DNA from 4 places in the Alteromonas sp. 009811495 genome. Region 2 is predicted to be linked to each of the others. Evidence: predicted binding sites of a transcription regulator. Region 2 holds the regulator's gene; each other region holds the start of a gene.
What was found. The regulator sigma-54, encoded in region 2, starts transcription at its own class of promoters, with help from an activator protein. The targets are predictions, from matches to a motif close to GTTGGCACGNNNNTNGNNT.

Region 1: the regulator sigma-54 is predicted to act here: its motif matches at 2,725-2,743, upstream of OZ660_RS07630 (formate/nitrite transporter family protein).
Region 3: the regulator sigma-54 is predicted to act here: its motif matches at 1,869-1,887, upstream of OZ660_RS16390 (DUF2884 family protein).
Region 4: the regulator sigma-54 is predicted to act here: its motif matches at 1,829-1,847, upstream of OZ660_RS10850 (hemerythrin domain-containing protein).

What each region holds. Positions count from the first base shown of each region.
Region 1 covers NZ_CP113972.1:1,670,407-1,675,556, forward strand. The annotation lists gene OZ660_RS07625 (protein kinase domain-containing protein) at 1-1,474, opposite strand, end outside; gene OZ660_RS07630 (formate/nitrite transporter family protein) at 1,651-2,499, opposite strand; gene OZ660_RS07635 (transglutaminase family protein) at 2,899-4,935, opposite strand; gene OZ660_RS07640 (DUF58 domain-containing protein) at 4,932-5,150, opposite strand, start outside.
Region 2 covers NZ_CP113972.1:815,970-821,119, forward strand. The annotation lists gene OZ660_RS03670 (HPr family phosphocarrier protein) at 1-207, opposite strand, end outside; gene rapZ (RNase adapter RapZ) at 207-1,052, opposite strand; gene ptsN (PTS IIA-like nitrogen regulatory protein PtsN) at 1,111-1,554, opposite strand; gene hpf (ribosome hibernation promoting factor) at 1,568-1,855, opposite strand; gene OZ660_RS03690 (RNA polymerase factor sigma-54) at 1,885-3,381, opposite strand; gene lptB (LPS export ABC transporter ATP-binding protein) at 3,455-4,180, opposite strand; gene lptA (lipopolysaccharide transport periplasmic protein LptA) at 4,183-4,737, opposite strand; gene lptC (LPS export ABC transporter periplasmic protein LptC) at 4,706-5,150, opposite strand, start outside.
Region 3 covers NZ_CP113972.1:3,637,677-3,642,826, forward strand. The annotation lists gene OZ660_RS16375 (acyltransferase) at 1-33, shown strand, start outside; gene OZ660_RS16380 (mechanosensitive ion channel family protein) at 37-1,386, shown strand; gene OZ660_RS16385 (hypothetical protein) at 1,456-1,647, opposite strand; gene OZ660_RS16390 (DUF2884 family protein) at 1,992-2,807, shown strand; gene OZ660_RS16395 (NAD-dependent epimerase/dehydratase family protein) at 2,978-3,802, shown strand; gene OZ660_RS16400 (sodium-dependent transporter) at 3,884-5,150, opposite strand, start outside.
Region 4 covers NZ_CP113972.1:2,358,181-2,363,330, reverse strand. The annotation lists gene OZ660_RS10860 (GGDEF domain-containing phosphodiesterase) at 1-762, shown strand, start outside; gene OZ660_RS10855 (YqaE/Pmp3 family membrane protein) at 995-1,153, shown strand; gene OZ660_RS10850 (hemerythrin domain-containing protein) at 1,337-1,792, opposite strand; gene gdhA (NADP-specific glutamate dehydrogenase) at 1,986-3,332, opposite strand; gene OZ660_RS10840 (diacylglycerol kinase family protein) at 3,337-4,968, opposite strand.

The DNA of each region.
Region 1 (5,150 bases), 850 kb from region 2:
ATTGGGCTGCATATGTATTGCCATGGGCAACTTTGTTATTGTACGGATAGCGGCCACAAAGCATTACGTAGCAAAGCACCGCGAGTGAATATTGATCAGACTGTACTGAGCCCGCTTCACCCAAAAAATACTCGGGAGCAGCATAGAGTGCTGTGCCAGGAATGCCTTGCCTATGATAAAGAGACGGCGCTTGTAATAGGCAGGCTGCACCGAGGTCGATAAGTGTGCAATGGCCTTCTGGGTTGATAATAATATTCTCTGGTCGAATATCACGGTGCACAATGCCTTGTCGATGCATGGACTGAAGGCCTGTAGCAACTTGCTCGATTATACTTCTCACCTGTTCAAGGCTTGGCGTATCATTATCCATCATCCATTGCGCAAGCGTTTGGCCTTCTACGTACTGACTTAAGCAATATTGCTTAGATGGAGGGTTAGAAAAGCCCAGTTCAACATGCAGCGGATGCTTAATGATATGAGGGCAATCTATCCGTCTGGCAAACCAACTTTCGATATTAGGAAGTAGTGTACAGTCTAACGTTGTGGGTTTGTCAGTAGTAATGAAGTCTGTCGCAAGTGTTTTTAGCACGAGTTGGTGGCGGCCAGAGGTTTCATTTTCCTTGTTACCTGACGCTGATGTCGCCAGATAAACGTGGCTGCGAGCCGATGTATAAAGCTGCCTTTTTACTATAAGCCCGTCAACGCTATCGCCAACAGTGAGGTGTAAGGCTTGGTCACTTTGAGGCACGAATAAAGTGTCCGGCGTGGATACAAAATTGGGAGTGATGGTAATTACCAATAAAGTTGCATTGTCATCACTACCACTATCAAGCGCGCGATTTACATGTTGCTTGGCGAATTCGTCGGGCAATGATTGAAAGGTTTGCGCCTCTCTTAACGCATCTGAAATACTTGTAAATTCAAAGACACCATCACTACTTAGTGCAATGCTACTGCGTTCCGATAACGTCAACGTACTATAGTCAATCGCAATCTGCGAAGAAATGCCCAGGGCGTTTGCTAGATAACTATGGTCAGGCGACTCTGTGCTTGGCTGTCGATGCCCTCGAGTAAGGGTTTTGCAAACTAACGATGTAGCGATTTGCACTTCACAATCACCAACGTGAAAAATGTGAAGCGTATTGTCAACAATGACTACAGCAGAAAAAGTGCACACATAACCTTTTTCAGGGGTGTAACAAAACGCACTTTGTTGGTTTCTCGCCCAGAGCAATGCGTTTATTTCGATAATGAGTGCTTTTGCTGTTTGTTCAATGTCCCAAACTTCAGGGGCAAGATTGAACATTTTGGTGAAATGTGAAGTGGCGAAGTCACTGGCAACTTGACTCACTGTACTACTGCTTATGCCATCGGCAATGAGAAAAAAACTGGCTCGCTCATGACGAAAATTAGATGAATGGCTATGCGGTTTTGCTATGCAGTAACTGAATGCATCTTGATTAACGCGCTTTATTCCTTTGGTAGATTATGCGCTTAGCTCAATGTGCGTCGATGCTCTTGAATGACTAGGTTGATTCAATGGTGCATTCATATCGCTAAGCTCTCATAGTAAAACAATAACCCCAATTGATTTAAGCTGCGCGACTTCTGTTGAATTAAATCATTCATAAAAGCCGCGCATGCGCATTGTTAAATGGGCAGTGTTTCAGATGCAGCTGCGCTATTTACAGGAATTTTGCGTTTGGGCAAAGTTTTTACGTGAGTGGTATACAGTGTTAGACCCGTGAAGGCTAAACCACCTACTAGGTTACCTAGCGCCGTTGGGATTTCGTTCCAGATGAAATAATCCATAATAGAGAAATCACCACCCATAATGAGGCCAAAGGGGAATAAGAACATATTAACCACAGAGTGTTCGAACCCCATGAAAAAGAACAGCATGATTGGCATCCACATTGCCAACACTTTGCCACTTACGTGGGTTGAAATCATCGCGCCGACCACGCCAAGAGACACCATCCAATTACACAGCATGCCGCGGATGAAAATGGTGATCCAACCTGCGGCGCCGTGTTCTGCGTAACCGAGAGTTCTCGCTTCACCAATGCTCGCTACCTTTGTTGCAATAGCACCGCCATCAACGTTGTATCCCATAGTAAAGATAAACGACATCATAAAGGCAACGGTAAGCGCACCACCAAAATTACCTAAAAATACTAATCCCCAGTTACGCAAGATCTGCTTTGGCGTAACGCCTGGTCTGTTAGCCAGCCATGCTAAAGGTGTCAGCACAAAAACACCGGTTAACAGGTCAAAACCCATTAGGTATAGCATGCAAAAGCCAACAGGGAAGAGTACGGCGCCTAGCAGGAAAACTCCAGTTTGCACTGCGATAGTGACTGCAAAGACCGCCGCCAACGCCAATATAGCACCTGCCATATAGGCACGAATTAATGTGTCACGAGTGGACATATATATTTTTGCTTCGCCGGCATCTACCATCTTGGTAGCAAATTCAGCAGGTAATAGATAAGCCATGGGTTCACCTTTTGTTTAAGTAATTAAATTAAGAGGCCAAAGGGTTTAAATGATCAAAAAAAGGCGTCCGCAATTCTCTTTCGCAAAAGAATTGGGGACGCCTTTGTCCAAATCATTTAAATTGTTATGGCACGTTCGATAGCATCTTAGAGCTTAAAAAGTACCGCGCTATCACTGTCTAACTGTAAATCTAATCCGCTCGATAACGTTATCGCAAGAAGTGTAAAGCGAGAAGAGTGCCAGTCTGAAATGACTTTCCGTATCGCTTTGAATATTCGAAAGTATTTCTGTTTTCATGTTACTTCTGAATGCGCAGAGATGAGAAATAGTTTGGTTCAAATGCACCAAAATTGGATAGTACCGCACTATTTATGTGAGAACTTTGTCTATGTGAAAACCTTAGTTGAGTGAGCGCTTTAGTCGTTTGTATCCTTGCTTCATTTTAATACTGGTCGCTTTTTCATCGGCCTGCTCTTGATAGCACAGTTGGGTATACAACCTATGTAAGTCATTAATAATACTGTTTGCGGTTGTATTAAGCTGAGCGGCTACTTTTTGTGTGTAGTGGCTTGGACTATCGTTGCCTCGTTTGGTGTTGGTGTGCTTTTCAATTAATGCTAATGACTTAACGTAATAGCGCTGGTATGGCGCAAGTGAGGGCACAAGGGTAACAGGGAAAAAATACACCAGTAAAATGACGCCAATTATGCCAATCAGGCTTAAAAATACTATGGTCATTTTCTTTGTACTAAGCTCCCCGAGCAGCCTTTCTAACATATCGCTTTGTGAATTGGCATCAAAGCCCAAAATCCATTTGCTCCACGTGTAGTCTAACTGCCGCAACCACCCTTGAATCTGGGTAAACAATTCAGCCTGCCCCAAATTACCTAGCAGCCCTTTCTCACGCTGCTCACCAAAATCGAGTAAAGCTTGTTCTAACCCATAAGCTAAACGAGAAGGTGCCACCATACTGGTAGGATCGAAGCGAACCCATTGTTCGCCTAACAAAGCTTCAACCCACGCATGGGCGTCATATTGGCGAACTTGGAGTACGTTGTCATTAAGTGCCTCGCCGCCGTGGTAACCTGTAACCATGCGTGCTGGAATGTGGGCTGCGCGGAGGGCGTAGGTCATTGCACCTGCATAGTGAGCGCAAAAACCCGATTTTTCGTCAAACAAAAAAGTGTCAATGGGGTCATCTGGCATAGCACTAGGTTCAAGGGTGTAACGAAACGATTGGTTGGCGAAGTGCTGCATAATGGCTTGCGCAACTTCTTGCGGCGTTTCAAACTTCGCTACAAGGTTTTTTGCCCATGCTTGAGTACGTGGGTTATTCGTCGTTTCAAGTACGAGGTTAAGGTTTCGCTCAAAGCCAGCGATGCTATTTATCACTGGTTGATCTGGCAAATAACGTAAATGAAATACTTTTTTGCTCGCCACGGGGACAGTTGCTCTTAAGGTATGGTCAAACAGTTCGCGTACTTCAACTGCGTTAAGTGCATTGTTGGGCACTGATACTTCTAAACCAAAAAGCCACGTTTGGTGAGTAGGCTCAACAATCATTTCATACGAAATATTATTTTCGCCGTTTTGCGTCTGCATAAGGGTTAACGGCGAAGGTTTATTCATTAAATAGAGTTGTCTTTCCGCCAAGCGCCGTTTATTGCTGATAGACCAGGTTTTCCCATCAAAGTCTTCCATTACCATGGCGCGCCAGTAACGAGTAGCCATTAAAGGGACATCTGACGCCGATTCGAAGGTTGCTGTAAATGCAAGATCGGATGATTTTGCTAAAGAGGCGATATCACCAGGCGTTACTGATTCAGACAGGCCTGTTTGTGATGACTTTGACGTAGGCATTTGCCACAAAGGAGGCAACTGAGGTAAAACCAAGAACAGTAAAAATGCAATTGGCAAGCCCTGCAAAACTAACGTTATGATAAATTTAGTGCTGTGTTTTACCGAAACATTTGGGCCGTGGTATAGGGCGGTTGCTAAAAGCAATAGTATTAGAATGCCCAAATACCCTAACCACGCTAATATACTTAGCGCAGAAATAAAACCGCAGCCAATAAGAAATAAACATGTACAAATAAGTAGATGAAAGTCTCTTTTTTTCTCGACCAACATAAGCTTGAGTGCACAAGCAATGACCAATAAATTGATCATGCTATCAAGTAGTCCTATTGATAGACCAAACCAGGCTAGCGCAAAAACAGCAAGAACCGCCAGCAAATTTACGGTTCGTACTTTGGGTAAGCTATGTGGCTGCTTAAGTGCAACAATACGTACTATACAGGCGCATACACCCAGCACTAAAACCCACAGCATCAACGCACTTTTTAGGGTGAAAAGTAGTACGCCAGACGCTACACACAACAGTATCATGGGGTTATGAGTAGGTGAGAACGAAAAGGCGTTTAGCACTTTTTTCATGATGCGGCCTTTTTAGCGTGTTTTACTTTTTGGGGTACTGTAGGCGCGGTGTCGGTTATCTTATTTACCGTTGTATCACTTTTAAATGTCAGTTTGTTATCTACAACAGCAAGTGCTTCTAAACATTTTATAAGATGAGATTGACCTGCATCGGGTGCGATCTCTATGCCGCGATAAGATAGTCCATAAACGGCTTGTTGTTTATGCAATGCCAG
Region 2 (5,150 bases):
ACTGCCTTGCACGACAACGTTGACCTGTTCACCTTGATGACTTTCAAGCATCATTAGTCCCAGCACACTATTTGCGTCAGCTTCCTTGTCACCCTTTTTAAGCACAATTTTGGCGTCAAATTGGTTGGCTAGTTGTACAAGTTGCGTGGCAGCACGAGCATGAAGCCCTAATTTATTAACGATTGTGAGTGTTTTCTCAATAATCATTACTGGTTCAACTCTCTGTGACGGATTTGAACGTCTGGATGAATTTCCAAAAATGTTTTTGATAGCGCTTGGGCGATGTATACCGAGCGGTGCTGTCCGCCAGTACAACCAATTGCCACGGTGACATAACTGCGATTATTGCGCTCTAAATGTGGAAGCCACGTTGTGATCAGGTTCTGTATTTGCCAAATAAATTTTGTTACTACAGGTTGAGACCCTAAAAATACTTCAACAGGCGCGTCTAGCCCAGTCAAGTGCTTTAAATCTGGTTCCCAATGAGGGTTGGGCAAAAACCGTGCATCAAATACATAGTCTGCATCTTTGGGAATGCCGTGCTTAAAGCCGAATGACTCAAAAACAAGCACTAATCGCGAGCTTTTCTTACCAAGAATACGTTCGCGTATTAGCTCAGCGAGTTGATGAATAGTGAGTTTGTCGGTATCCAAATAGAGATCGGCTCGCTCGACAATAGGGGCCAGCAGCGCTGACTCTGCGCGAATGGCTTCAGAGAGAGACTTGTTGAGCTTGGCCAGCGGGTGCAATCTGCGTGTTTCGCTAAAACGCTTAACGAGCACATCATCACTAGCATCAATATACACAATGGTCATCGACCAAGACGAAGGCAGGTAATCAAGTATTTCTACTAAATCGTCTGGATTTTTAGGCAGGTTACGTACGTCTATGCTAACGGCGACTTGGTCGTATTCATCAACCACTGTGTGCGTTAGCGTAGGGAGCAAGTTAACCGGAATATTGTCAACGCAGTAATACCCTAAGTCTTCAAGAGCGCGCAGTGCAATTGATTTTCCTGAGCCCGAACGACCACTGATAATAATCAGCTTCACTTATATTCTCCCTTTACACTGATAAGCGCTTAATGCAGTAATGTTGTATAGCAGCGAGTTACGCTAACGCATTTATAATGTCATCGCTTGTGGTAGCACGCCTTATTGCCTTAATAGTGTCTTTATTACTCAGTTTGCCAGCGACTGTGGCTAGTGTTTGTAGATGGCCTTCGGTTTGTTCTTCAGGTACTAATAGTGCAAAGAAAATATCGACAGGTTTTTCATCTAGCGCATCAAAATCAATAGCTGGTGTGCTGGTAACAACAATGGCAATAACTCTATCAAGGCCAGCTAAGCGACCATGGGGAAGGGCAATGCCGTTTCCGATACCTGTGCTACCCATTCGTTCTCTCGCCAACAAACTATTCAGTACCGTCGACTGGTCGATATGCGCGTTGTTCTTCGCAGCAATATCAGCAATGATCTCTAAAATACGCTTTTTACTATTACATTGAACCGCACATTCAGTGCGGTCCAGACTTACGATGGCTTGTATATCCATACTTAATTAACTACTAGTGCTTTTTAAGTTTTTCCTTATGCTTGATTACCTGCCGGTCGAGTTTATCAACCATGCTGTCAATCGCCGCATACATGTCGGTATTTTCTGAGGATGCGAATACTTCAGCGCCACTTAAGTGAACTGTCGCTTCTGCTTTTTGGTTTAATTTTTCAACGTTCAGGATGACATGCACATTAGAAATGTGATCAAAGTGACGTTCAAGTTTGCTGAACTTCGTATCGACATAATTACGCAAAGAGTCGGTGATTTCGACATGATGACCAGTAAGGTTGATTTGCATATTTCGTCTTCCTTATATTATTAAGCCCGTTAAATAAGGCTCTTGCGTTGGTTCGACGGCGGGATCGATAACGATTCCCGGTACTTTGCTATTGTCCGCCGGGCAACTTTAATGCCTTGCTCGGCCAACAATGAAGCAATCTTGCTATCACTTAGTGGTTTACTGGGTTTTTCAGCTGCCACTAGTTTTTTGATCAATGCACGAATGGCGGTTGATGAACATTCACCACCTGACTCCGTTGCAACATGGCTAGAGAAGAAATACTTCAACTCGAAGATGCCACGAGGGGTATGCATGTATTTTTGTGTTGTCACACGTGAAATAGTCGATTCGTGCATATCTACCATTTCTGCGACATCATTTAATACCATTGGTTTCATCATTTCTGGGCCATGCTCAAAAAAGCCCATTTGTTGCTGCACAATACAATTTGCTACCTTCATCAGTGTGTCGTTACGCGACTCTAGGCTTTTGATAAACCACTTGGCTTCTTGCATGTGTGAGCGGATAAATTGTGAATCGCTACTGTTCTTTGCACGGCGACTCATTGCGGCATATTGTTGATTGACGCTAAGTTTTGGCAGGCTATCAGGGTTCAGCTCAACCACCCAACGGCCATTCTTTTTGGTAACCGATACATCTGGAATAACGTACTCAGGTTCTTTAGTAACTAAAGCACTACCTGGGCGAGGATTCAAGGTTTGCAGCAAACGCATAGCCTCGCGAAGCTGATCTTCTTTCAATCGGCTCTTGCGCATTAAGGTGCGGTAATCTTTGCTGCTCAGCAAATCAGAATAGTCTTCTATTAACTGCTTTGCCTCGGCAAGCCATGGTGTATCATCTGCGAATTGGCGAAGCTGTACCATCAAGCACTCTTGCGGGGTGCGCGAACCAGAACCAATGGGATCGAACATTTGAATGCGCTTTAATACACATTCTACTTCGTCCATTTCAATGAGTTCCTCTTCATCTTCGCCAGAGACTTCTTGCGCGTTAACCGCCTCTAAAATCTCTTCAAGAGTAACGGTTAGATACCCTGACTCATCAATGGAATCAATGATAGCCATTGCAATGGCGCGGTCAGTGTCAGAAAAAGGGGTGAGGCGCATCTGCCACAATAGATGTTCTTGTATGTCCTCAGTCGTTTCACCTTGGAAAATTTGTTCGTCGTCACTGGCAGGTCCTGGTGCCGGCGCTGACGATGCTGAATAATACTCATCCCATGTGCTATCGATTGGCAATTCGTCCGGAAGATCATTTTTTTCTAGTGCGTCGCCAGCTTCCAAAGTATCACTTGATGCAGTGGCAGAAGCTTCTACCCCACTGTCATCATTATCGATGTTATTTTTTTCAAGCTGAGGCTCGTCGTGGCCTTCTTCAACTTCTAATAGCGGGTTTGAATCCAACGCTTCTTGAATTTCTTGTTGAAGATCGAGCGTAGAAAGCTGCAACAGTTTAATGGCCTGCTGCAACTGAGGTGTCATGGTGAGTTGTTGGCTAAATTTTAGCTGTAAAGATGGTTTCATCTACGTCTTATTTAAATGCTCTAAATTGAATATACCTGAGCGAGATTGAAAAATGACAATCCGGTTACACTAACTATAGCCTGAATTGTTCGCCTAGGTATACATCCCTTACTTTTTGATTACTTAAAACCTGTTCCGCAGTTCCTTGCGCAATAAGCTCGCCATGACTCACAATGTACGCTTTTTCACAAACATCCAATGTTTCTCGTACGTTGTGGTCAGTGATAAGGATACCGATACCCCTATCTCGAAGATGTTGAATAATCTTCTTTATATCATTTACTGATATTGGATCAACACCAGCAAAGGGTTCATCCAATAAAATAAATTGTGGTTTAGCAGCAAGGGCGCGCGCAATTTCCACTCGGCGGCGTTCTCCCCCTGACAAACTCATCCCCGTACTATTACGTATATGGTTAATATTAAATTCATCAAGTAGCGCATCGGCTTCTTCTTCCTGCTGTTGTGAATTTAAATCTTTACGGGTTTGTAAAATTGCCATGATATTTTCATGCACAGTGAGCTTTCTAAATATAGATGCTTCCTGCGGGAGATAGCCAATTCCGCGGCGTGCACGCTCATGCATGGGCTGATGTGTTAACTCGTTGTCGTCAATTTCAATGGCGCCCTTATCAAGGGGAACAAGCCCAACAATCATATAAAATGTTGTGGTCTTACCAGCACCATTTGGGCCTAACAGCCCTACAATTTGACCTGTCGATACACTGAGGCTGACATCTCGGACAACCTGGCGTGATTTATACGCCTTAGCAAGGTTTCTTGCGCTCAAAGTAGCCATTGCTATTGGTTGCCCTCGTTATCTTGTTCGTTGTCCTTAGCATTCGTCTTGCGAATCGCTTCAGGAGTGAAAACAGTTGTCACTCTCCCTTCACCGTTGTCGTCATCGCCACCGGTTGCAAGCAGTTGCTCGGTAATCATATCAAAGGTAATACTGTCACCTTTTACCATACTGGTGTCTTGTTTTAGTTCAGCCTTCCCTGTAAGCGATATCACCCGATTAATCACTTCGTAGCGAATTTCATTCGCCTTAGCGGATACTGGCGTTCCATCTTCAAACTCTTGCGTATAGCTCGCAGGGTTACCGCGTGCGACAAACACTTCTCTACCTTCGCCCGCTGTCGCGATAACTTCAACTTCGTCGGCATTAATCACAAGCGAGCCTTGAGTAATTAGAACATCATCTTTAAACAACGATGTTTTATTTTTTCCATCAACAAATTGTGACTTAGCATCGACTTTAATTGGCTTAGAAAAGTCATCTTCATTAGCGAAAACGGAACCACTAGCCAACGCTAAAATTAAGCTAGTTGCTAGGGGAATAAGTGGTTTGTACATGATCGATAAGCTCATATTCTTGGGTGCGTAAATTCGCATTAAACCCATTGCTTTGAATGACATATTGCGACCCCAGTATCTCTACTGGTTGATCAGATGTCATCTGCTTGTTGTCTAAATTAATCTGAATGTATTGTGTCGTAATGGTTTTGACAAAGTCATCTGTAGTTTGGTTCTCTATTTGTACATTATTTTCAAGCTGAATCAGCTCGTTGTTGTACAATGTTCCTTCCACAGCGGTAACGACCCACGGTGACGTAGCGTTATCAGTATAAAGTGTGTAGCGTGGCGCACGGAACAATACAAAGCCAAGTTGATCGTAGTGTTCCATCGATTCAGCAAACACCTTATGGTTGAGCTGTCCGTCTTGATTATAAAGAGTTGTAGTAAGATTTTTTGCCTTATACGCGGGT
Region 3 (5,150 bases), 1.6 Mb from region 2:
GACAGCCGAATTAAGAAATTATTGGAGTCGTAAACGATGGAAGTGAGCAGCTCGATACGCGATACCTTTATCCATTTAATTAACGATATTTTTCCGAGCCTCACAACTGAGGACCCGCTCTACAATGTACTCGCGCTGAGTGGCATTTTAATTATCTCGGCGTTTATTTACATAATTGCGCGTCTTCTCATTCGCCCTCAAATTGCCAATTGGGTCTATAAATCAAATAACCGCTGGGACAATGCACTTCAAGAGCATGGTTTCTTTAGACGCTTAATGCATCTTTTCCCAGCATTATTTATCTACATCGCCACTCCAGTGCTCATTGAAGATGTAGCCGTCATGCATGGCATGGTGATTAAAAGTGCACAGCTATATATGTTGTATAGTGGGCTGCTAGCTCTGTATGCGCTATTAAGTACTGTCGAGGATGTTTATAACGCCTCAGCCCTATCTAGAAGAGCTCCAATAACGGGCTTTATTCAAGTCACTAAGCTGGCGTTTGCGATTGTGGCTATTTTACTGAGTATTTCACTGATAGTAGACAGGAGCCCGTTACTCATTGTATCGGGGTTAACCGCACTTGCTGCAGTACTTCTACTTATTTTTAGAGATACTATCTTAGGTTTTGTCGCGGGTATCCAAATTGCCGCCAACCGCATGTTTAACACCGGTGACTGGATTGCCATGCCTAAGTACGAGGTAGATGGCGAGATTTTAGAAATTGGTCTCACCAATGTAAAAGTCCAAAATTGGGACAACACAATATCTACCCTGCCGACATACAGCTTAACGACAGAAGCAGTTAAGAACTGGCGCGGCATGCAAGAGTCTGGTGGACGTCGAATAAAGCGGGCTATTTACATTGATGTACATTCTATAAAGCTTTGTGATAACGACATGCTGGCGCGTTTTTCAAGTATTCGTTATATCAATGAGTATATAGAGAAGAAGAAAAACGAGTTACGCGCTTATCATCACGATTATTCCATTGATGAGTCTGACCTACTCAACAGCCGACGACTCACCAATATTGGTACATTTAGGGCATATCTTGAAGCGTATTTACGCAAACACCCCAACATTAATCAAGAAATGACATTAATGGTTCGCCAACTACCGCCTAACGAATTAGGCCTTCCACTGGAAATCTATTGCTTTAGTGCTGAGAAAGCATGGGTAAAATACGAAAAGGTTCAGGCTGATATTTTTGATCACGTTATGGCAATGCTTGCGCCATTCGACTTACGCGCTTACCAAAGAGACGGCCATTTGTCGTTATTGGCCCAGCGAGAATCGGCGGTACTCTCATCTAAGTCAGAATCACCATCTAAGACCGAATCACTACCTAACATAGAATCACAGCCCCATCAGCAAGCTGACTAAGCCTTCAGCAAGGCACAAAAAAACCGGCTTAGTGTAGCCGGTTTTTTTAATTAACTCTGAAAAGTACTACTATGCAATTGCATATGCCATTAATAAGCAAAGCACTAGGCCTGTAACACCAAAGAAGCCATACTCGATTTTTTCTTGCATGCCTTCAGCACCAGCTTTCGCTGTCATAAAGCCCATAACGATGCTGCTTAGCCCAAGCGTAAAGGCAATTAGCGCAACACCAAACATAATTGCATTAATCCAATCAGCCATTGTGGTAACCCCTTAAAATAATTGGCGGTATTATGCACCAATTAAAATGTTTTGAACATGCTTAACCTCGGTTTAATTACCTACAATAAGATGACTTTCGCTAACCTTTGATCTTGGTCAAAATTACTACTTTATAGATCATTTCACTAAAAAATTAATTAATGCTTGTCTTACTCGCAACTCAAAAATAGATAAAGTATTGTATTTTATACAAAAATCTTTTTGGCAAGGGCATTGCAATACCTTTCCCAACTATTGAAACAATTACGTATGACCATGCACGCATGCGAGCTAACTACACGTGTATGCCAATTGCTTCGTCACTATTGATTAAGGAAATAACAATGTCGAAAAAACTATTACTTTCAGCTGCAGTAGCAAGTGCTTTATTTGGCGGCCAAGCATTGGCACATAATACAAGCTTCCAAAACAATAGTTGTGATATCGAATTAGATGGACACATTCAGTATTACCAAGGCGATCTTACCGTCAAGATGGATAACGGTTCAGTCATGACTATCGACAAATTTCACAACCTAACGGTAAATGGCCGTGATGTAGCGCTTAATAGCGACCAACAAAAATGGGTTGCCGAGTACTATGACAACATCGATATGGCCATTCCAATGACCTTAACGATTGCAAGTGAAGGTTTGGAAATTGCGAATGTTGCTGTGACAGAAGTGTTTTCTGAACTGCTTGGTGGCGATAACGAACTTGATGATGATTTTCAAACCTTGTTCACTAATTTGGAAGCAAAGCTTTCAGCCTCGTTTTATGATGATGCTGGTAACATCCGTGTAGACTCAACAAAATTTGACGAGCCAGGCTGGTTTGACGAAAGTTGGGAGCAAGAATTTGAGGCAGAACTTGAATCACTTATCAGCGAATCAATGGGCAGAATTTTGATTGCACTTGGTACGCAAATGCTATGGGAAGGTGGTGACATGGATGAGTTTGAACAAAGAATGGAGACGTGGGGCGAAGACCTTGAGTTCAGACTGGAGTCTCAAGCTGCGGCGTTGGAAGAAAAAGGCAACGCACTGTGTGAAGTGCTTAAAAAAGCAGATTATGCAGAAAGCCAAATGCAGGCATCTATCTCAGGGCTAGACGATCTCAATTTACTTGATTTAGATAGCCATGGCGAAATGAAGATGTAATTGCCTGAAAATCCGAAAAAGAATACTGCGCCGAGCTTAGAGCTCGGCGTTTTAGTATAGAATAGCGATTCCTATCACGCTGGTTAAGTGTTTCGTCTTCATAGCCCTTGCCTGTTTTAACATCCTAAGTAATCATCTTAGTTTCATACACACTTCAATAAAGAAAACACATGCAGCAAAAACTCGTAATTAGTGGATATGGCTGGCTCGCAGGTTATCTTGGTGACGCGCTTAAACAGCATATGCCTATTGTAGGAACAACAAGAAGCAGTGAAAAACGCACTGCGCTTTCTCAACAAGGAATAAATGCTGTTCAGTTTGCGTTAGGCGATGATACAACCGAACTTTGTACTCACTTATCAAATGCCACGTTCGTCATTAATATTCCCCCAGGAAGACGCAACACTGACTTAGATGCCTTTACTGAGAAGATGTGTGCACTTATCGACGATGCCATCGCATCAAACGTTGCACATATCGTTTTTATCAGTACAACATCCGTTTATGGTGACAGCACTGATAACACACTAGACGAGACTGCCCCACTATCCCCTGAGACGGCATCGGCGAAAGCACATGTGGCTATAGAGCAATATTTGTCAGAGCAAGTAGGTTTACTAAGCAGCAGGACTAAGCTCACTTGTGTTCGTCTTGCGGGTCTTGTAGGGCCAGACCGTCACCCTGCAAAATCACTCAGTGGGCGTACAGTGAGTATGGGCAACAAACGCGTTAACTTAGTACATGTTACCGATGTAGTCGCCGCTCTCACTCAAATTATCACATTGCCATCAGATAAAAGGCTTTATCATTTGTGTAGCGCTAATCACCCTAAACGTGGTGAGTATTACACCAGAGCAACTACAGCATTCGCTATCCCGGAACCTGTCTTTAGCGACACTAACTCTCCCGCTTGCGGCAAAGTAATAGATGCTTCAGCTAGCTGGGCGTCGCTGGGTATTACGCCTTCATTTAATAACCCGTATACAATGTTCTAAAGAAAACGCCCTCTCAAATGCAATAAAAAAGGCGACTCACTGAGTCGCCTTTTTTTCAATTGTATGTCAGGTGCTACAACATTAGCCAAAGAAGCTAAAGGAGAAGTACTTCACTGCTACCGTGTTAACGAAGATAACCAGGAGAATAAGTGGAATAAATGTTTTCAAAGAGATATCCACGTACTTTTCGAACCAGCTACCTTTGAAGCCATTGCTTCCTTCTTCCAACGACTTGTTGAAATTAGCACTCTTCCAGCGGTGAATAACGAAAATACAAATGAGTAAGCCGTTAAGTGGCAAAATCGTTTCGTAGAACACATCGAAGATCACATCAAAAAGGGATTTATCTACGCCCGCGTAGTGCATAAAAGTAGTCAAAAACTCAACCTTGCCAAAAGACAATGCACTGAGGATCGCTAGTACTATCATGATGCTTCCCAGTGAAGCCAATGCCCACTTTCGGCTTACCCCTTTCTCGTCCATCAGTGCAGCTACCGGTACTTCAAAAATTGAAACTAACGAGGTAATTGCCGCGAAGAACACTAACAAGAAGAACAAGCTGGCAACCACCGACGCACCTGCATAACCAATTGACTCTTGTAAAGCCAAGAAGATACTAGGCAAGTACGTAAATATCATGCCCACTGATGATTCACTCAATTCATCAGGATTAATTTCTGGATTAAATGAAAAGATAGCAGGCAAAATCATTAAGCCAGCGGTAAACGCTACAGCAGTATCGGTTAACGCGACAAGTTTTGCAGAGTTTGGTACATCAGCTCGCTTGTCAATGTAACTACCGTAGGTGATCAAAATCCCCATACCCAGCGATAACGAGAAAAAGGCCTGAGATAAGGCACCGTTAATCACTGAAGCAGTAAGCTTTGAGAAGTCTGGAATAATATAAAACTCTACACCCGCCATGGCATTGTCACGAGTCAATACGAATACCACAAGACCCAGAAGCATAACAAAAAGCGCAGGCATCAGTAGCTTTGCAGCCTTTTCAATACCCTCTTTTACGCCACCTTGAAGAATAAGGTATACCACCCCTACCACAACGGCCATATAAGCGAATATCGACGGTGAATTAATAAATAACCCAAAGGTGTCTGGGTTTGCCAATTTGTCTAAGTTTCCGCTTACCGCTTCAAATAAATAACCGAAAATCCATACCGTGATAACCATATAAAACACGGCGATCATAAATGGCGTAGCAATGGCTAACCAGCCGGCGAGCTTCCATTTAGGGCTGTTGTTACTAATTGCACTATAAGCGCCTAATGGGTCTTTCTTGGCATGACGGCCCACTGACATTTCAGCCAACATGACCGGCAAACAAATGGCA
Region 4 (5,150 bases), 1.5 Mb from region 2:
GAACTTAAACGCGCGCTTTCAAGCCAACAAGATGAACTTTCGATGGTGTATCAGCCTAAAGTTGACCTAGCTAGCATGAAAGTTTCCAGTATGGAAGCGCTGATAAGATGGAACAATAGTGTACTGGGATTTGTGCCCCCAGATGAGTTTATTACTATTGCAGAGCAAGCCGGACTTATTGAACAGGTTACGACATGGGTAATGCAACAAACTATCACCGACTTGGCGTACTTTAGGAGTAAAGGATATCACTTTACTGTTGCAATGAATCTTTCGACTCAAGATATTCAAAACAAAGTTTTGCTGAATAAATTGGTTCAGAAGCTCAATGATGAAGGCTTGTCTCCAGAAGCCCTTGAGCTTGAAATAACAGAAAGCGACTTAGTTGCAGATGCGTCGTTGGCTATTGAAAACTTGTCTGAGCTCACTGCGCGAGGGTTTCATTTTGCAATCGACGATTTTGGAACAGGATATTCCTCACTTGCCTACCTCAAGAACTTACCTGTTAAAACCATTAAAATTGATAAGAGCTTTATATTATCGCTGGCAAGTGACGAAAACGATCAACAGATCGTCCATACTGTACTGCGCTTAGCCAGTGCGTTTCATCTAAAGGTAGTGGCAGAAGGTGTAGAAGACAAAGCCTCACTAGAAATTTTGAAAGAGTGGGGATGTGATGTGGTTCAAGGTTACTTTATTAGTCGCCCGCTAAATAAAAATGATTTGGAAGCGTGGTTGCAACACACGCCGTTTGGCGCCTAGTCATTTTTGTTGATACCCGAGTGTATTACATTTACGAATAAAAAGTAGTAAGTTCATGGTTGTATGTTCGTTTTCAGTTTTCTTTGTCGACATAAGTGGCACTTAATGTGCAGTAAAAACAGCGTAATCAACAAAGACGTGAATTGTGCCACTAGATGCACTACATAATCACTAAAGTGTGACAATTTTGCTCACTAGATAGTGAAAATAATTCAACAACAAGGAATTTACTATGGATATTATTCGTATTTTATTGTCGATTTTGCTTCCGCCGCTCGGTGTATTTTTGCAGGTAGGAATTGGTGCTCACTTTTGGATAAATATTCTTTTAACGATCTTAGGATATTTTCCTGGTGTAATTCATGCGGTATACATCATCGCTAAAAAGTAGGTGAACATTACGGGCGTTGTATTTCTTTACTGCAAAAACGCAGTGTCGAAGTCGACGCCTTTTACGATTTTGATTATAAAAAATGCCAGTGTTTAGCTGGCATTTTTGTATTCAATTCGCGCAGTGCCACCTTTTTGGGGCTAGGGTTAATTGACGTTCCGTGTATTGTTTGCCGACTCACCATTAAGCGGCAGTGGTTGCTGATTCCACCGCTAGTTTCATTTCTTCACGGTATTCATCGGCAAGCTTTGATTTCTGGCGGTCATTAAGTACTTTACCCGCTACTTGAAAGAACTCCTGTTCTTCATCTGCAAGGTGATGCTCTACTTTATCTTGTAGGTTTTTTAGGTGACGTAACCAACCTGGAGAACTCATGTCGGTTTCGTCCAGTTTTTCCAGTAGTTCATCAATTTCATGATGTTCCGCTATGCCATGTCGAGTTAAATCCACAGTGGCATCTTTCTCAAGTAACTGTGAATAGAAATGACGTTCTTCAGCTACTGCGTGACTTTCTAGCTGTACTTTCAATTCTTCATAGTACTCTCGTCTTGCTGCAGTGTTTCCACTGGTTTCAGCAAGGATCTTCAATAGTAGACGTTGTTTTTCATGATCTTGACGTAGTGCTTCGAAAATTTGCATATTATCTTCCTCAGGTAGTTTCGAACGCTTTTACTAATGCGAGAACTATTCCAATCGGGAAAGCAATGCTTACTCTATGTTTTTATGGGCTTTTTTTGTCTATGTCATGCGAGGGTGTTAGAGGTAAATATAAAGCGAAGAAAAAATTACATAACTCTTGGAAAAATAGTGCTCACCCTTGTGGTGCAAGGTGCTAAACACCTTGCGCCACTATTGCGTCAGCGAGCTTTCTAAAAGCGGCTACATTAGCGCCTTTCATGTAGTTGATGTAAGTTTCGCCGTCGTGCTTACCTTCGGTAACACAAAGGTTGTGAATATGGTTCATAATGGTTTGTAACTGCTCATCTAAAGTGTCTGCGTTACGTTGACTAAACATTGCATTTTGCGACATCTCAAGACCAGAGAGCGCGACTCCACCTGCATTAGATGCCTTTCCTGGAACGTAAGTCACTTTGGCATCAAAAAATACTTTTTGTGCTTTGTCAGTACAGGGCATATTTGCACCTTCTAAAATCATAGTGCAGCCGTTCTCTATGAGCTTGCGAGCATCGCTCTCGTCTAACTCATTTTGCGTAGCGCAGGGCAGAGCAATATCGCACTTGATATGCCATGGGGTTGCATCGGGTTGCCATTTACCCATCCCTTCATCTGCCATATCAAGTAAAATGTTATCGCGCTGGTTATGATTTTCGATGGCCCAAGTTATGTCGGCTTCGCTTAGACCTTGCTCGTTATACAAAAGGCCACGACTATTAGAAAGCGTCACTACTTTAGCGCCTTTTTCACTGGCCTTAAGTGCAGCGTGAAGCGCGACATTACCAGCGCCAGAAATAATTACGGTCTTACCTTCAACAAAGCTATCCTGAGCGCGGCAAACAGCCTCTAAAAAATAGATGAGACCAAAGCCCGTGGCTTCGGTTCTTACGTAACTGCCACCGAATTCTAGCCCTTTACCCGTTAGTACGCCTTCAAACCTATTATTAAGTCGTCGGTATTCACCATAGAGATAACCTATTTCTCTTGCTCCTACGTTAATGTCTCCTGCTGGCACATCAGTATTTGCTCCAATATGGCGTTGGAGCTCTCGCATGAAAGCTTGGCAAAAAAGCATGATATCTCTATCACTTCTTCCTTTGGGGTTAAAATCCGCACCTCCTTTACCTCCTCCCATGGGGAGGCCAGTAAGGGCATTTTTAAAGCACTGTTCAAAGGCAAGAAATTTTAGTACTGATAAATTCACAGTTGGGTGAAACCTCAAGCCGCCTTTATAGGGCCCCATTGCTGAGTTGTGTTGAACCCGCCAACCTTGGTTTACCTCGATATCACCATCACTGTTCATCCATGAAATTGTGAAGTAGATAATGCGCTCAGGCATACAAAGCCGCCGTATTACGTCCAAAGATTTGTATGCTTCGTTAGCATTGTAGATAGGCACTATATCTTGAAGCACTTCATGTACGGCCTGAAGATACTCTTTTTCATTCTCAAAGCGCTTATGCAAAAATTGATATATTTCATCAAAGTTACTAAGTTGTGGCATTCGCTTAACGCTCCTTTTTTTCGAAATTGGTCAGTACCGTCAAACTGCGAGGACGGGATGTGATCACAAGTTTGTCACTTTCATAAATCTCACCGTCGACGGCGTAGGGGGTAACACTGTCGAAGTGCAGTGTTATTTCGCTACCTTGCTTATGCTGTATCGAGTCACTTTGCTTTTTTGCCTGTGCGGGGCTAAGCACGAGCTCTGCAAGCGAAAGAAATTGTCTATCAGCATTTGTCTGCGGTGTTAGCCATGTTAAATCGAGCTTTCCGTCAGTGATATCGGGGGGCTCTGAACCCTGGGCAAGTGCTGTTGTCATCGGCGCGGCATTGGCAATAACTAAACTTGGGGTTTCTAATGTCGTTTGCTTTTCATCGTCAATAGTCATAGAGAAAGCCATATTTTCGTTGTTGGATATGGCATTCCAAAGGCCTTTTAGGTAGGCAAACTGACCGCCCATATTCTTTTGTTCACGGTCTGCTGCAGAAATCATTTTTTCTTCGAAGCCTACAGCAGCAACCAGTAACATGACGTGGTCGTTACATGTTGCTGTATCGATAGCCATGGTATCGCCCGCTATAATCACATCACACGCAGTACTGATAGGCATTACTTTGCTCAAGTAACCATGTAGCACTTGGCTTAGCGCATTTGCGGTACCGAAGGGAATTATCCCCATCACCACATTACTATTTACCAATGCACTTGCAACTTCAGTTAGCGTGCCGTCTCCGCCACACGCTACAACAATTTTTGCCCCTTTATTACGCGCTTCTTCGGCAAGTGTTTTACCATTGATATCTGGCGTGGTTTCTTTCACTGTAACGCTAAACTTTTCATTTAGCCTTGAAAGTACTTCGTCTCTATATTCATCCCACTTTCCACCGCCTGCCACAGGGTTCACAATGAGGGTTAATTTTTGTTGCAAAGACAGTAGCCCACCTTCTTTTACTTTCTCAAGTGCCGCCAATTGGCGCTTGTTGAGTCTAGCGGTTTGGCGAATATCATTAATTTGAGAAAGTGCTTCATTTACTGAAAGGCTAGGGTTTTTCGCGAGTAAAAATGCGGCCACGACTAACACAGAACGCCCACGCCCCAACGCGCAATGCACAACAACATTCTTGTTTTCGTCTATTTGCTGTTGTAGCCAGTTTATTGCCATTACAAGTTGCTCTGGCGTGGGACTGGTGTGGTCAAGCACAGGAATATTCAGATAGCGGAAGTCTTCTTGGTAAGCGGTCCAATCTAGACCGTCAAATTCGGCCGTGACATCTAAAATGGCATCAATATTATTGTCGTTTAATATCTCTACGTGCTTAGATGACATGCGACATGCCAGAAAAAGCTGAGGCTCAATTTGTTGAAGAGGAGGGACTTTATCAGTTCTTCTTGCATACTCGTTATATAACCAAGAGCCCAACAAAAAAGGAATAAAAATCCACCGAATGTAAAAAGGAATTGACCCATCTTCGCGTTTGCGAAATAAGCTTGGATAGTTCAGCAGATAAGCACTGCTTACAGCAATTAAAGAAAATGCGGTCCATGCAAAAAGCACCGCTAATAGCATATTAGGTGCCCACACCGTAAGCAGTAGAGCAATAATAGCGCCAAGCACGTAGTATTTAACCATTTTCACGTAAAACATATCCTTTGCTACTTTCTATATGCTTCTATACGTGTTGTCCTTCATTTCGATTACTTTCATACCTGTCGCACCGCATCAGTGGGAATGTTTCTTAAAATGAACTTACTTAAAATTGGAGACGTACTCCAATTGTATAAACGCGTGCAACATGTTGATTTAAGAATATGTGTATC